4 regions of the Hypnocyclicus thermotrophus genome follow, and region 1 is predicted to be linked to each of the others. Evidence: riboswitches for the same ligand, from Rfam matches in the RefSeq annotation. Region 1 holds a riboswitch; each other region holds the start of a gene.
What was found. A riboswitch is a leader RNA that binds a small molecule or an ion and turns the genes downstream of it on or off. The one in region 1 is predicted to bind S-adenosylmethionine.

Region 1 (4,200 bases):
TAACTGCAACAAGTGGTGATACAGGAAAAGCTGCTTTAGAAGGTTTTGCAAATAATGAAGGGATTAAAATAATTGTATTTTTCCCTACTGATGGTGTAAGCGAAGTACAAAAAGCTCAAATGGTTACTCAAACTGGAGATAATACATTTGTTGTAGCTATCAATGGAAATTTTGATGATGCTCAAAGTGGTGTAAAAGATATTTTTAATGACACTGAATTTAATAAAATTTTAAATGAAAACGGGTATGTTTTTTCTAGCGCTAATTCAATAAATATAGGTAGGTTAGTTCCCCAAATCATTTACTATTTTTACGGATATTTTAATTTAATAAAAAATAATAAAATAAAAACTGGAGATAAAATAAATGTAGTAGTTCCTACTGGAAATTTTGGTAATATATTAGCTTCATATTACGCTTTTAAAATGGGACTACCAGTAAATAAATTTATATGTGCAAGTAATATAAATAACGTTCTTACTGATTTTTTAAATACTGGAATATATGATATAAATAGAGAATTTAACACTACAATATCGCCTTCAATGGATATTCTAATCTCAAGTAATCTTGAAAGATTTATTGAATCATTAACAGATAAAAATGATAAACTTATTATTGAATTAATGAATTCTTTAAAAACCAATGGTAAATACGAATTACCAAATAATTTAAAAGAAAAATTAAATAAATTTTATGGTGGATTTGCTGATGATAAATCTACAAAATCTACAATTAAAAATGTATATGAAAAATATTCATATGTTATAGACACACATACTGCTGTTGCATATAAAGTATATGAAAATTATTTAGAAGAAACAAATGATACTGATACTAAAACTCTTATAGCTTCTACTGCTAGCCCTTTTAAATTTACTAGAGCAGTATTAGAATCTATCATTGATAAAAATCTTGATAATAAATCTGATTTTGAATTAATTGAAGAACTTTCTAAAATTACAAATTTAGAAATCCCAAAAGCTGTTTTCGAACTTAATAAAAAAGAAATTTTACATAAAACTGTAATTAATCCTAATAAAATGAAAGATACTATCGCAGATTTTTTAAAAATTAAATAACTAAAATTTAAACAATATAAAAGAGTGTATTTATAAAATATAAATACACTCTTTTTATTAATTATTTTAATTCTTCTACTATTTTTTTTAGTTCTTCTACTTTATTAGTTTTTTCCCATGGTAAATCTAAGTCTATTCTACCAAAATGTCCATAAGCTGCTACTTGTCTATATAAAGGTCTTCTTAAGTCTAAATCTTGAATTATTGCCCCTGGTCTTAAATCAAATACTTTTTTTACCGCTTTTACTATAGTATCATCTGCTACTTTTCCTGTTTCAAAAGTATTTACTGCTATTGAAGTAGGACTAGCTACTCCTATTGCATAAGATAACTGTATTTCACATTTATCAGCAAGTCCTGCAGCAACTATATTTTTAGCAACCCATCTTGCAGCATAAGCGGCACTTCTATCTACTTTCGTAGGGTCTTTTCCAGAAAATGCTCCTCCACCATGTCTTCCCATTCCACCATAAGTATCAACTATGATTTTTCTTCCTGTAAGACCAGCATCACCGTGAGGGCCTCCAATAACAAATCTTCCAGTTGGATTTATATAATATTTTGTATTTTCATCTAATAATTCTTCTGGAATTATTGAATTTATAACATATTTTTTCATATCATGTTCTATTTTATCATGTGTAATATCAGAATCATGTTGAGTTGATATTACTATTGCATCTATCCTAACTGGTTTTCCATCTACATATTCTACTGTTACTTGAGTTTTTCCATCTGGTCTTAAATAATCTAATGTATTGTTTTTTCTTACTTCTGATAATTTTCTAGCTAATTTATGTGCTAGTATAATAGGCATTGGCATCAATTCTTCTGTCTCATTAGTAGCAAAACCAAACATAATTCCTTGGTCTCCTGCACCAAGTAATTCTCTTTCATCCTCTTTTTTTGATTTGTTTTCTTTTATTTCTAAAGATTCATCTACTCCCATAGCTATATCTGCTGATTGTTCATGAATAGAATTTATCACTGCACAAGTTTCAAAATCAAATCCATATTTTGCTCTTGTATATCCTATTTCTTTTACTGTATTTCTTACAATTTTTTGAAAATCAACATAAGTTGCAGTCGTTATTTCACCTGCTATTACAACAAGTCCTGTTGTAAGCATAGTTTCACAAGCCACTCTAGCTTTTGGGTCTTCTTTTAAAATTGCATCAAGTATAGCATCTGAGATTTGGTCTGCCATTTTGTCTGGATGACCTTCAGTAACAGACTCAGAAGTGAAAAATACTCTTCCTTTTTCTATCATTTTTTTCTCCTTTTCTAAATATTTAGATAATAAAAAACCTCTTTCAGAAATGAAAGAGGTTACTCTACTCTCTATCATCTCTCGGAATTAGCACCACACTAAATAAGGTTACAGTAGGTTGCTGAAGTTTCATTGGGCCGGTCCCTCCACTTCTCTTGATAACTTGCTTTTTTGACTAAATTAGTATATATTAATTTTAATGTTTTGTCAATAAAAATTTATAAATATTAAACAAAAATTTTAGTATATTGCTACTAAATCTTCATCTGTATTAAATTCTTGTATTAAAAGGTTTTTATATTTTTCATTATCATATGTTAAAATAAACAATCTATCTATTTTTACTTCTTCTGTTTCATTTAAAAATTTTCTAATTCCTTTAAATACTTCTTTTGCCATTTCTTCATAAGTTTTTTCTTTTTTACCAAAAGATTCTCCTGCTCTAATTGATGACATGGATACTATTTTATATTCTTCTTCATTAGCTTTTACTAGTCCACTATATATAATTTCTGATAAAGGTTTTCTTAAATCATCAATCACAAAAATAATATTATTAAATGCTGTTTTCATTCCTTCATCTTTTTCAACTAAAACTACTTGCCCATCATCAAATAAAGAAGTTCCTGTTTTTTGTCTAATATGTCCTAATAATGCTTGATGATAATAATCACCTACATTTTTTCGAATAGCCATATCCACTTGTCCACACCAAATACCTTTAGAATCAACTGCTGTAATTAATGCATCACTTTCTACTGCACACACATCTTTATTTTCTATTGCTCTTATTAAAAGTTGTTTTTTCATAAATTATCCTCCCCTTTATTTAGTTTAATCAATTTAGTATAGCATATTTTTTTTAAAAATATATATTATTTTTTGTTTTTTTATTCATAAAGAATTTTTTTATTTATTGAGATTTATTTTAATTATAATGTATTTTTTAACTTTATTTTTAACTTTATTTTTGTTATAATTTAAATAGAAATTTTAAAAAGGTTGGTAATAAAAATGAATGATATTTTAAAAATTGAAAATCAATTTTGTTTTAGTGTATATAAATTGATGAAAAATATAAATACAATTTACAAACCCCTTTTAAATAAACTTGATCTTACTTATACTCAATATATTACTATGCTTGTATTATGGGAAAAAGATGGAATAAATGTAAATGAAATAGGAAAAATTCTTTCTCTTGATTCTGGAACTCTTACCCCTCTTTTAAAAAAGCTTGAAAAAAAAGAATACATAAAAAGAAATCGAAATAAATTTGATGAACGAAATCTAATAATCTCTCTTACTACAAAAGGAAGAAATTTAAAAAATAAAGCAAAAAATATTCCTACTAACTTGTTAAATAATTTTTCATTAGAAAAAAACGAAATTTTTGCTATAAAACAACAAATTGATATTCTTAATAAAATTTTAGAAAAATAATTTTAAAATTTCAAAAAAAACTTGATTTATGTTTTTTAGTATGATAACATTAATACAAATAATAAAAAAGGAGTGTTTTAGATATGGTTACTATATTTAAAAGCTGGTGGAAAAACGAATATCTTGAATCAACTAAATATATAATCTGTAGTATCATATCTAAGAACGATACTATCTATTAGATTATATCTTTTAGTAATTTTAAGATATAATTTTTATAGATAAATAATTTATACATAAAGACTGTTCTTAGAACGGTCTTTTTTTATTATATATCAATAATAAAAAACTAAGAGAACTATAAAAATATCAATTTAAAATAATAAAATCAATAATTTAAAATTTATAACTAAGGGGGAAAATTATGAAAGAGTTAAAAGTATTTAAAAAAAAAATATCTGGGGA
Region 2 (4,200 bases), on a different contig from region 1:
AACTTACTTCTTAATCCATCTAAAATATTAAAACAACTTGATAATGATTTTAAAAAATATCTTAAACATAACAATACAAATAAAAAATTTGAGCAAATAGATGGTATGGAAACAGCTATAGTTACTCTTTATCAAAATAAAATATATTTTTCTGGTGCTAAAAGAAATATTTATATTTTGAGAAAGGAAAATAACACTTGGAAGCTAAAAGAGATAAAGGGTAATAAATTCTCAATTGGTGGGGTCCATAGAAAAAATGAAAAAATATTTAATACGATTGAATTTGAAGTAATAAAAAATGATATTATATATATGTTTAGCGATGGCTTTGTAGATCAAAATAATAATAAAAATGAAAAGTATGGTATAAATAGATTTGAAAATCTTATTTTAAATATAGCCGATAAAGATTTAGCAGTTCAAAAAACATTAATTTTACAAGAATTATCTACTTTTATGAAAGATACTTCTCAAAGAGATGATATCACAATACTTGCATTTAAGATATAAAGTTAACTTTTGATTGCTTTATTTAATATATAATTAAGAGGTAAAAAATGAAAAAAATTAGAGTAACTGTTCCCGAAGATATATACAGACTTATTAAAAATGATATAGAAGATTTTGGCATAAATAACAATAAACTCTGTAATTTTATTTTAGATAAATATAAATATAAACGTGAAAATGAAGATTTATTAAAATCTCAAGGAAAATCACTTAGAAAAATTATTCAATTTGACTTAAATCTAAAAAATAAAGAAATTTATTATAATATATTACGAATAAATAAAGTAGCGGTAGAAGCAGAATTTTTTAGAGAATTATTTAAATATTATTGTTCCAATTTTAAATATAAACGCGAACTTTTTGTTTTTTCTGATTTAGTACAAAAAATTATTTTAGCTATTGAAAATAAAAATAAAATTAAAATTAAATATAAGAAAAAAATAAAAATAATTGAGCCCTATTTTATCAAACGTGATGAACAAGGTGAAGAAAATTATCTGTTTTGTTACTGCTGTACTTCGAAAGAATATAAAAATTATAAATTAAAAAATATAGATTTTATATCTGAACTCTCTGAAAAAGTATTAAGACGTGATAAAAAATATATTGATTCTATTAGAAAAAATTTTGATCCATTTTTATCACATGGAAAAATAGTAAAAATAAAACTTACAAAAGAAGGTGAAAGTCTTTTAAAAACGTATACAGTACATAGACCAAAACTTTTAAGTAAAAATAATGATATTTTCGAATTCGAAGCCTCTACAGAAAAAGCTTTTCTATATTTTAGACAGTTTTTATCTGAAGTTATAATATTAGAACCTCTTGAACTTCGAGAAAAAATAAAAAATTACTTAATTAATACTTTAAAAAATTATATAGATTAAATATATATAATATATTTTACTTTATATATAATTTAGTGTAAAATTAGTCTTAATAAAATAATACAACTTATCAAGAGAAGTGGAGGGAACGGCCCTAAGAAACTTCAGCAACCTACTTTAATGTGTGGTGCTAATTCCGTGAATTAATTGATTTAATAAAATTAAATCAATAATTCAAAGATGAGAGATATAGTTTATACTACTTCTTTCTACTTTGAAAGAAGTATTTTTTTTAGGAGGGATTATGAAAATAAAAGACATATATATGCAAAAAAAAGAAAGTAAAAAACCTGTATTCTCATTTGAAATATTTCCACCAAATAGTAAACATCCTATTGATACTATTTATAATACAATTGACGAATTATCAAAATTTAACCCTGATTTTATAAGTGTAACTTATGGTGCTGGTGGAAGTACTAGAGGACGGACTGTAGAAATTGCTTCAAGAATAAAAAATAAATATAATATTGAATCTCTTGCTCATCTTACATGTATTGAGGCAAAAAAAAATGAAATAGACGATATATTATATAAATTAAAAGAAAATAACATTGAAAATATTTTAGCATTGCGTGGTGATCATCCAATAGATAGAGAGCCCATAAAAGGTGATTTTAATTATGCTAGCGATCTTATTACATATATAAAAAATAAAAATATGGATTTTTCTCTTGGAGGAGCATATTATCCTGAAGGACATTTTGAAACAAATGATCTTATGGATTTATTTAATTTAAAAAGAAAAGTTGATTTAGGAGCAGAATTTCTTATTTCTCAAATATTTTTAGATAATGAGATACTATATAGATTTAAAGAAAAAACTGATAAATTAGGAATCAATGTTCCTTTTGCTGCTGGTATTATCCCTGTAACAAATGCAAAACAAATGAAAAGAATTTTTTCATTATCACATTGTTCTATTAGTCCAAAATTTAAAAGAATTCTTGATAAATATGAGCATAATCCTGAAGCATTAAAAGAAGCTGGAATCGCTTATGCTACTGAGCAGATAATTGATTTAGTTGCCTGGGGTATAGATGGAATTCATCTTTATACAATGAATAAAATAGATACCACTAGAAAAATAGTAAAAGATATAGAATATATTATAAAATAAGTATAAATTTATAGTAAAATTTTATTTTCACTGCAACAACAAATAATAAATTTATTGTTGCAGTGTTTTTCATAATTAAATTTTTTTAATTATCTTTTATAGCTTTTTCTAGTGTAAAGTAAAATTCTACTCCATTTTTTTTATTAATTACTCCAAAATCTGAATTATGATTTTTTAATATCCCACTTGTTATAGCTAATCCAAGCCCTGTTCCACCATACTTTCTTTCCTCCAAGTCATCAGCTCTATAAAAAGGTCGCCAAATATAATCTAAACTTTCTTCTGGTATATTTTTACCTTCATTAAATATTGAAATTTTTATTGTATTTTCTCCAAATTCTTCAACATTGATTTTTATTTTTCCATTTTCTTTTACATATACAAATGCATTTGACAATATATTATCTACAACAGATTTTATTCCTTTTTTATCAGCTAACACCGACTTATCAATTAATTTTAAATCTAACTTCACATTTTTTTCTTCTATATCTAAATTATATTTTTCTAAAACATTTATAATAAATTCTTTTATTTCTATTTTTTCTTTATTTATCTCTTCTATATCTATTTTATTTATATTAATAAGATTATTAATTATTGATACCATTTTTTCTATTTCTTCTTGAATAACTTCATAATAAAAATCTCTTTTTTGAGGTTTTATATTATCTTTTAATCCTTTAGAATAACCTTGAATTATAGCTAATGGTGTTTTTAATTCATGGCTCATATTTGAATAAAATCTTTTTTGAATTTCATTTATTTTTTCTTTTTTCTTAATATCAGCTTTCAATTTATTTATATTTAATTCAAGTTCTTCTGATAAAAAATTTATACTTTTTGCAAGTTCCTCTAATTCATCCTTACTATTTATATCAATCTTTTCTTTAAAATCAAGCTCTGCCATTTTATACGTTATATTTTTTATTTTTATAATTGGATTTATCAATTTTTTAGATACTAATATATTTATTACTATAATTACTACTAAATATATCACTATAAACATTATCAATGAAAAAAGAGTGATTATTCCAAAAATTTCATCTAATCGTGTAAGTATTGCTGATATAAATATTGCTTCTCCATTTTTTTTGACATATTTATAAAGTAAAATATTTGCATTAAGCTGTTTTGTCCTTATTTCTTTCAAATAAAACTTTTCATTTATTTTATTGCTATGTTGAAATTCTAAAAAGGCCTGCTCTATTTCTGGTGGTATTGGCGGTCTTTCTCTAATATTTTTAAATTTTTCATTTATTCTTTTTTTTAACTGTTCTTTTAGCTCATTAGTTTTTTTTTCTTTTAAATTAACTTGAATTATTCCTACTAAATACTTTTCTTGAAGTAATTTTACATTTTCTCCTTTTTCAATAAGTTTTCTTACTTCTTTTATTTGAGCTTTCTTATATGTTATATATGTAGGAATTGCAATATGTCTAGCTACAAAAAATAAAATTATAAAAACTATAAACATTACACTACTTACAATTAAACCTATTTTTTTATTTAATTTCATTTATCTCACCTTCATATTTATATCCAACTCCATGCACAGTTTTAATTATATTTCCTATTTTTTTTCTTATGGTTTTTATATGTGTGTCTACAGTACGTATATCCCCCTCATAATCATATCCCCATATTATATCTAATAATCTTTGCCTTGATAAAACAATA
Region 3 (4,200 bases), on a different contig from region 1:
CATTATAGGTTTTGATAATCATTCTTTTGCTGAAATATTACTTGGTGGTTTGTCTACTATTTCAAGACCAATAGGTGAACTAGCTATAAAAGCCGTTAATTCTTTAATAACCTTTATCTATTTAGATGATAAATCAAAAATTAAACAAGAAAAAATAAAATCAAATTATATCAATAGAAAAACAATAAAGCCCCCAAAATAAGGGGCTTTTAAAATAAGATTTTTTATAAATTTTTACGTATATTTTTTGTTGCTACTACCATATTTCTTAAACTTTCTATTGTTTCTTTATTACCTCGAGTTTTAAGACCACAATCTGGATTAATCCATAATTTTTCTATTTCTATTTTCTTAGTTAATTCATTTATAACAGTTTCAAACTCTTCTACGCTTGGTATTCTTGGTGAATGTATATCATAAACACCAGGCCCTACTTCTTTATCATAATTATTTTCATTCAATATATCTATCATGGAAAGATCTGATTTAGCTGCTTCAATTGTAATAACATCTGCATCTAATTCTTTTATCTCATTAATTATATCTTTAAATTCACTATAACACATATGTGTATGTATTTGAGTATCTGCTTTTACTTTACTATTTGTGAGCCGAAAAGCTTTTATTGCAATATCTAAATATTCTTTCCAATTTTCTTTTCTTAATGGTAATTTTTCTCTAAGTGCAGCTTCATCTATTTGTATCACTTTAATACCAGATTTTTCAAGATCAAGAACTTCATCTTGAAGCGCCAAAGCAATTTGATAAGCGATATCTCTAATTGATAAATCTTCTCTTACAAATGACCAATTTATAATCGTTATCGGACCTGTAAGCATCCCTTTTACATACTTATTTGTTAATTCTTGAGCATATTTTATATATTCCACTGTAAAACTATCTTTTCTAGATATATCTCCAAATATTACTGGTGGTTTTACACATCTAGTACCGTATGATTGTACCCAACCATTTTTAGTTATTAAAAAACCTTCAAAATTTTCACCAAAATATTCTACCATATCAGTTCTTTCAAATTCACCATGTACTAACACATCAATTTCTAAGTTTTCTTGTAATTTTATTACTTCTTCTATTTTAGAATAAATAAATTCATTATATTTATTTTTTGTTATCTCATTTTTTCTGTATTTGTTTCTTATTTTTCTAACTTCCAACGTTTGTGGAAAAGAACCAATTGTTGTTGTTGGTAGTTTTGGTAAATTTAAATATTTTTTTTGTAATTTTATTCTTTCATCAAATTTTTCTTTTCTATAAAAATCCTCTTCTTTTAAATTTTTAACTTTTTCTTTTACTTCATTATTTAAAAATTCTGTTAAATTTTGTTTTGATTTTATTTTTTTTTGATTTTCATTGTATTTATTATGATTTTCAAAATCTTCAAATTCTAATATATTTTTTAGCTCTCTAAGTTCTATTAATTTTTCTACAGCAAATGATAAAAGAATTTTATATTTTTCATCTAAACTAGTTTCATTTTTTATTGTAAATGGTAAATGAAGTAAAGAACAAGAAGACGATAAAACTAAATTTTCTATTCCTAATCTATCTATAATTTCTATACTTTTTTTATAATCATTTATAAAAATATTTTTCCCATTTACAATCCCTGCAAATATCTCTTTATTATTTATTCCATATTTTTCTATAAGCTCAAAATTATATTCTCCATCAATTAGATCAAGACCAATCGCATCAAAATCTAATTTAATGATATTTTCATAAATATCTCTAATATCACCAAAATATGTTTGAAGTAATATTTTTTTCTCTTTTACATTCAATATTTCCTTATATATATTTTCAAAATTAATAATATCTTTATTATTTAAGTCTGTTACTAAAATTGGTTCTTCAATCTGAATATAACTAATATCAAGTTTATTTAAATTTTGAATAAGTTCTATATAAATTTCTTTGATATCATTAATATAATCTTCCAAATCTCCCTCTTTTATATTAGATAATTTTAAAAAAGTATAAGGACCAATTATAGAAATTTTAGGAGTAATTTCTAAATCTTTTGCTTCTTTATATTCACTTAATATTTTTTTTAGATTTAAATTAAAGCTAATATTTTTATCTAATTCTGGTACTAAATAGTGATAATTTGTATTAAACCATTTTTTCATCGCAAGTGCTTTTACATCTTTATCATTTTTTTGATATCCTTTAGCCATTGCAAAATAAGTATCTAATTCATCTAATTCTAATTCGTTATATCTTTTGGGTATCGCACCTAAAAGACATATCGTATCTAAAAAATTATCATATAATGAAAAATCATTAATAGTTATATAATCTATACTATTTTCTTTTAAAATATTTAGATGTTTTTTTCTGATATTACTACTTTCTTTTAATAATTCGTTTTTTGTTATTTCTTTTTTTAAAAAATTTTCTACTATTTTTTTTAATTCTCTATTTTCTCCAATTCTAGGAAATCCTATCACTGATGTTTTATACATAATTTTCCTCCTATTAATTTTTATTTCATTGAAATTACAACTTTAAATCTTAGTGTTATTAATAGGAACCGTCATAAAATAACCTCATTATATCACCTTCCCTCCGAAGAATTTTAAAATAGGTAAGTCTCCTGACTTAGCTTCATCCTACTCCCTTGTCTTCCCAGAATCTCTTCCAGTGACTTTTTTAAGGTTTCGTCCACAATACAGTAGCGGGGGCTGTGCTGGATTCTCACCAACTTCCTTGTTATGCACAAGTACACCTATTTTTATATATAATTTTTAATAAAAAAACTCTTTCGAGTATGAAAGAGTTTTACTAAATAAACTACCTCTCATCTTCGAATTTTTTGATTTAAACTTTTAATCAATAATTCCCGGAATTAGCACCACACCTTAAATGGTAGGTTGCTGAAGCATCTAAGGGCCGTTCCCTCCGCTTCTCTTGATAAGAATTTATTAAATTTTAAAATTATATTATAAAAATAATACAACTTTTTGTGAAATTAGTCAAGATTTTTTTCATCAACTAACAAATCATACATTTGACTCCCTTTTACAGCTAATCTATCTGCTATCTCATTATATCTATCTCCGTTATGTCCTTTTACATGAAAAAATTCTATTTTTTTAAAACCTTTTTTTAAATTATATAATTTCATCCATAAATCATAATTTTTTTTAATTTTTCCTTTTTTTATCCAATCATGTATCCATATGTTTATTCCGTTTACCACATAACTACTATCTGAATATACTTTTATTGGAATATCTTTTCTTTTTAATTGTTTTAATGCTTCTATTACCGCCATTAATTCCATTCTATTATTTGTAGTATTTTTATATCCACCAAATATTTCTTTTATTTTACCTTTATACATCAATACAGCACCATAACCACCAGTATTTTCTTTTTCTTGATTATTTGCACATGCTCCATCTGTATATATTATAATTTCTTCCAAAATAAATCTCCTTTTTTAATATTTTCTTAATATCAACAGTTTATAATATAATATTATACTAGTTTATAATATAATATTATACTTGATTTATACTATTTTATCAAATATAATAATTAAAAGACTTTAGTATATTAATATAATAACCTATAGCTTAAGGAGACATCTTATATGAAAAAAAATTTTTCCATCTTAAAAATATCATTTTAAACAATTTAAAAATAAATGACAAAAATATAAATAATCTATTTATTAGTTCAATGTTTATTTTTTCTTATGACAAAAACACTCAAAAAGTTTTAAATGAAAAAAATAAAATCAATTTCAATTGGTAATATCAAATACAAAAATATAGAAATTAATTCTGAAAAAAATAATATTATAAAAAAAATTATATTCCTTATAGTTGAATCAATTATTCTTTTTGGAGGTATTTTTACTTATTACTTTTATTTTTCACCATTTAAAGAAACATTTATTAATTTAAATATTCATCCCTATATAATAATTATTGCATTAATTGCTATTCGATATGGAAATTATCTAACATTAATCTCAAGTACTATTGCAAGTGGATTTTTTATTTTTAGTTATTATTTATTAGACAAAGATATTATTATTTTCTTTAATGATTTTTCTCATTATAAATTTTTGTTAATGTTTTATATTACAGGTATTTTTATTGGTAAAGTAAAAGATGATCATACAGACAAAATAAATACTTTAACAAAAAAAATTGAAATTTTAGA
Region 4 (4,200 bases), on a different contig from region 1:
TGTTTCATCTGTAAGATACGCTAGAAAAATTCAAAACTATATTTTACCTTCAAAAAAATTTTTAAAAGAAAATTTTAAAGACTTTTTTATTATTTGGCAACCAAAAGATGTGGTTGGTGGAGATTTTTATTTTGGAAAAAAAATAGAAGAAATTATTTATTTCGCTGTTATTGATTGTACTGGGCATGGTGTCCCTGGTGCTTTTATGACAATGGCTACAAGTTCATTTTTAAATGAATTAATTACAAAAGAGATATCACCTTCTGAAATATTAAATGGATTAAATCATAGAATAAAGACATATTTCAATAAAAATAGTCAAAAAATATCAGATGATGGACTTGATATTTCTCTTATAAAATATAATTCAGTTAGTAAAAAATCTATCTTTGTAGGAACAAAGCTTTCAATGTATTTATCAAAAAATGGAGTTATTAAAACATTTAAAGGTGATCGCCAAAGTATTGGATATATAAAATCAAAAGATCATTACGATTATACAGAATATAAATTTGATGCAACTTCAGATACAATAATCTATCTATCTACTGATGGATATACTGACCAAAATGGTGGTCCAAAAAATTTTGGTTATTCAAAAAAACGATTAATAAATGATTTAGATCAAATAGCTCACAAACCATTAGATGAACAAAAAAAAATTATTATTGAAAATTTAAAGAAATGGAAAGGTAAAGAAACTCAACGAGATGATATTACTCTGATAGGAATAAAATTTAAATAATTATAAAAAAGAAGCTCTTATAATAAGAGCCTCTTTTTTTATTTAATTTTATTAAAAGCTTGTTCTAAATCCGCTATTAAATCATCTACATTTTCTAATCCTATCGACAATCTAATAGTTTCAGGTTTTATCCCTACTTCTTTTAATTTTTCTTCTGAAAGTTGTCCATGAGTAGTACTTGCTGGATGAATAATTAATGATTTTGCATCTGCAACGTTTGCTAAGTGTGAAAATAATTCTACACTATCAATGAACTTTTTACCTGCCTCTACGCCACCTTTTATTCCAAATGTAAATATCGAACCTACACCTTTAGGAAAATATTTTCCTGCTAAAGCTTTATTTTCATTTTCATCTAATTCAGGATAACTTACCCATTTTACTAACTCATGATTATTTAAATATTCTACTATTTTTCTAGCATTTTTTATATGTCTTTCTAATCTAAGACTAAGTGTTTCTATCCCTTGTAATATTAAAAATGCATTAAATGGACTAATTGCTGCTCCTGTATCTCTAAGGAGTTTTACTCTGGCTTTTAATATAAATGCAGGTGCCCCTAAATCTGAATATTTTAATCCATGATACCCTGGATCTGGCGTTGTAAAATTATCAAATCTTCCACTTTTTGCCCAATCAAATTTTCCACCATCTACAATTATTCCACCAATACTTGTACCATGCCCCCCTAAAAATTTTGTAGCTGAATAAACTACAATGTCTGCTCCATGCTCTAGCGGTTTAAAAAGATATGGTGTCGCAAAAGTATTATCTATTATTAATGGTAACCCATTTTCATGTGCTATATTAGCAACTGCTTCTACATCAACAAGAGTACAATTTGGATTTCCTATTGTTTCTATATATATTGCTTTTGTTTTTTCTGTAATAGCATTTCTAAATCCTTCTAAATCATCAGGATCAACAAATTTCGTTGTAATCCCAAAATCATTAATTGTATTTGAAAGTAAATTAAATGTTCCACCATAAAGATTTCTTGCCGCTACAATTTCATCACCAGCTTTTGCCACTGTAAGTAAAGCATATGTTATTGCTGCAGAACCAGAAGCCACCGCTAAAGCTCCTACTCCACCATCAAGTGCTGCTAATCTTTCTTCAAGTACTGCTGTTGTTGGATTCCCTATTCTTGTATAAATGTTTCCAGCTTCTTTTAAAGCAAATAAATTTGCAGCATGATCTGTGTCTTTAAATACATAAGATGTTGTTTGATAAATAGGTACTGCTCTAGAACCAGTTTCACTATCTGGTTTTTGTCCTGCATGTAATTGTAATGTTTCAAATTTTAAATTTTTACTCATATTTAATTCCCCCTTAGTTTTTTTATTTTACTTTTTATAAATTATTATTTTTATAAACTTATTATCTACATAATTATTTATCTTTATTCTCTATTTATTTTTTGTTTATTCTTTTAGTAAATAATATTTATAAAAAAAACTCTTCTCTAATGAGAAGAGTTAAAATCTTAATTTTATCTCTCTCATCTTCGAATTTTGATTTAAATTTTTAAATCAATTATTTCACGGAATTAGCACCACACCATAAGGTAGGTTGCTGAAGTTTCTAAGGGCCGTTCCCTCCACTTCTCTTGATGAGTTTTTGTTCAGTTTTGACTTAATAGAAGTATACAATAAAAAAGTAGTTTTGTAAAGTTTTTTTATTAAATTTGTCAAAATTTTTTTTAAAAATTATTATTTCTTTAAAATAATAATAGTTTTTAATTTAAATATAGAAATAGTTTACCTCTTTTAATTTTTATGTTAAACTATTAATAATGCCAAAGTAATAAAGGAGAGAAACCTATGAAAAAATTAATATTTCTTTTGTTTTTATTAAACATAAGTTTAACATTTTGTAATACAAAAATATATAATGAAGAAAATTATAAATTTCCATTTAAAAATAGATTTACAAGTACCGCAATAGGAACTCCTCCTAGATTGCAGTATAAAATCAAAAAAAAACCTGTTGTTTCATTATATAAACTACAAATAAATAAAACAAATAATATCCCTGAAATATTTTGGTTTGCTAAAAAAAACATTTTTTCATTAGCAAAACAGAAAAAAAAGGCCCCTCTTGTATATATTTTTTCGGGTACAGGAGGTTACTATAATGCTCCAAAAACAAAATTTTTAAGAGATGTTTTTTATAATAATGGATTTCATGTAGTTTCTCTCACATCCCCTAGTCATCCATCATTTTTAATAAATTCATCTTCTTATGGATATACTGGAATTATAGAAAAAGATTCAAAAGATTTATACAAAGTAATGAAAAAAGCTCATGAAATAATAAAAAAACAAATTAAATATACTGATATATATTTAGTAAGTTATAGTTTAGGAGGAACTCATGCTGCTTTTGTGTCAAAACTTGATGACAAAGAACATTATTTTAATTTTAAAAAAATATTTATAATTAATCCTGCTGTAAACTTATATACTTCATCTATCATTCTTGATGATTTAGTTGAAAAATATTTCCCAAATAAAATTTCTGATGTTAATAATTTTATTTCAAATACAGAAAATTTATTTTTTAATATTTATCCACATGATCATATAAATCTTGATTTAAATATAATCAAAGATAACTCTTATAACTTAGAAGGACTTGGACTTACTGAAGAAAAATTTAAAATATTTATTGGTCTTTCTTTTAGAAATTCTATAACTAATATATCATTTATTAGTGATATTAAAAATAATCTTGGAAAAATAGTTCCTAAAGATACTAAATTGTCTAAATTTGATTCTATTACTAAATATTACAAAAAAGCTAATAATATGAGTTATATAAAGTATTTCAATGAATATGTTCTTGAAAATTTAAAAAAAGATGACCCTACTTTAACAAAAGAAAAACTTATAGATATGGCCAATATGATGAGTATTACAGATTATTTAAAAAATAAAAAAAATATGTATGTTGCCATAAATGAAGATGAATCTATTTTACTTCCTGAAGAAGTTAAATGGTTAAAAGACACTTTCAAAGGACGTAGTTTTATTTATCCATATGGTGGTCATTGTGGTAATATGTACTATAAACAAAATGTAGATGATATGCTAAGCTTTATTTTAGATAAAAAAAATTAATAAAAATTTTATAAAGGGGTAGAGAATTTATGACTATTTTTACATTGATTTTATTAAGTATCGGATTAGCAATGGATGCTTTTGCAGTATCTATATCTCAAGGTGTTGCTGTTAAAAGATTAAAAATAAACCAAGCACTTACTGTAGCACTTACTTTTTCTATTTTTCAGGCATTCATGCCATTATTAGGATTTTTTTTAGGAAAAAGTATTTATAATTTAGTTCATAATTATAATAATATAATTGGATCTGTTTTATTAATTGGAATAGGTCTTAAAATGCTACATGAAGCATACAAAGAGGAACAATGCGAAAGAAATGGTAAATGTTAAA

Region 2: another riboswitch for S-adenosylmethionine. It lies ahead of metF (methylenetetrahydrofolate reductase [NAD(P)H]); the one in region 1 lies ahead of metK (methionine adenosyltransferase).
Region 3: another riboswitch for S-adenosylmethionine. It lies ahead of metE (5-methyltetrahydropteroyltriglutamate--homocysteine S-methyltransferase); the one in region 1 lies ahead of metK (methionine adenosyltransferase).
Region 4: another riboswitch for S-adenosylmethionine. It lies ahead of EV215_RS10085 (O-acetylhomoserine aminocarboxypropyltransferase/cysteine synthase family protein); the one in region 1 lies ahead of metK (methionine adenosyltransferase).

Annotation. Positions count from the first base shown of each region.
Region 1 is NZ_SOBG01000002.1:159,810-164,009, reverse strand. Features, by position in the region: gene thrC (threonine synthase) at 1-1,082, shown strand, start outside; gene metK (methionine adenosyltransferase) at 1,144-2,352, opposite strand; SAM riboswitch class I at 2,424-2,517, opposite strand; gene EV215_RS02785 (hypothetical protein) at 2,593-3,162, opposite strand; gene EV215_RS02780 (MarR family winged helix-turn-helix transcriptional regulator) at 3,367-3,795, shown strand; gene trpE (anthranilate synthase component I) at 4,160-4,200, shown strand, end outside.
Region 2 is NZ_SOBG01000001.1:408,215-412,414, forward strand. Features, by position in the region: gene EV215_RS01830 (protein kinase domain-containing protein) at 1-510, shown strand, start outside; gene EV215_RS01835 (WYL domain-containing protein) at 558-1,397, shown strand; SAM riboswitch class I at 1,462-1,584, shown strand; gene metF (methylenetetrahydrofolate reductase [NAD(P)H]) at 1,642-2,517, shown strand; gene EV215_RS01845 (sensor histidine kinase) at 2,603-4,039, opposite strand; gene EV215_RS01850 (response regulator transcription factor) at 4,026-4,200, opposite strand, start outside.
Region 3 is NZ_SOBG01000003.1:75,829-80,028, forward strand. Features, by position in the region: gene EV215_RS03925 (LacI family DNA-binding transcriptional regulator) at 1-202, shown strand, start outside; gene metE (5-methyltetrahydropteroyltriglutamate--homocysteine S-methyltransferase) at 225-2,489, opposite strand; cobalamin riboswitch at 2,594-2,771, opposite strand; SAM riboswitch class I at 2,822-2,944, opposite strand; gene EV215_RS03935 (ribonuclease H family protein) at 2,996-3,454, opposite strand; gene EV215_RS03940 (GAF domain-containing protein) at 3,755-4,200, shown strand, end outside.
Region 4 is NZ_SOBG01000011.1:26,079-30,278, reverse strand. Features, by position in the region: gene EV215_RS10090 (SpoIIE family protein phosphatase) at 1-745, shown strand, start outside; gene EV215_RS10085 (O-acetylhomoserine aminocarboxypropyltransferase/cysteine synthase family protein) at 784-2,064, opposite strand; SAM riboswitch class I at 2,244-2,364, opposite strand; gene EV215_RS10080 (hypothetical protein) at 2,569-3,867, shown strand; gene EV215_RS10705 (manganese efflux pump MntP) at 3,897-4,199, shown strand; gene EV215_RS10735 (manganese efflux pump) at 4,193-4,200, shown strand, end outside.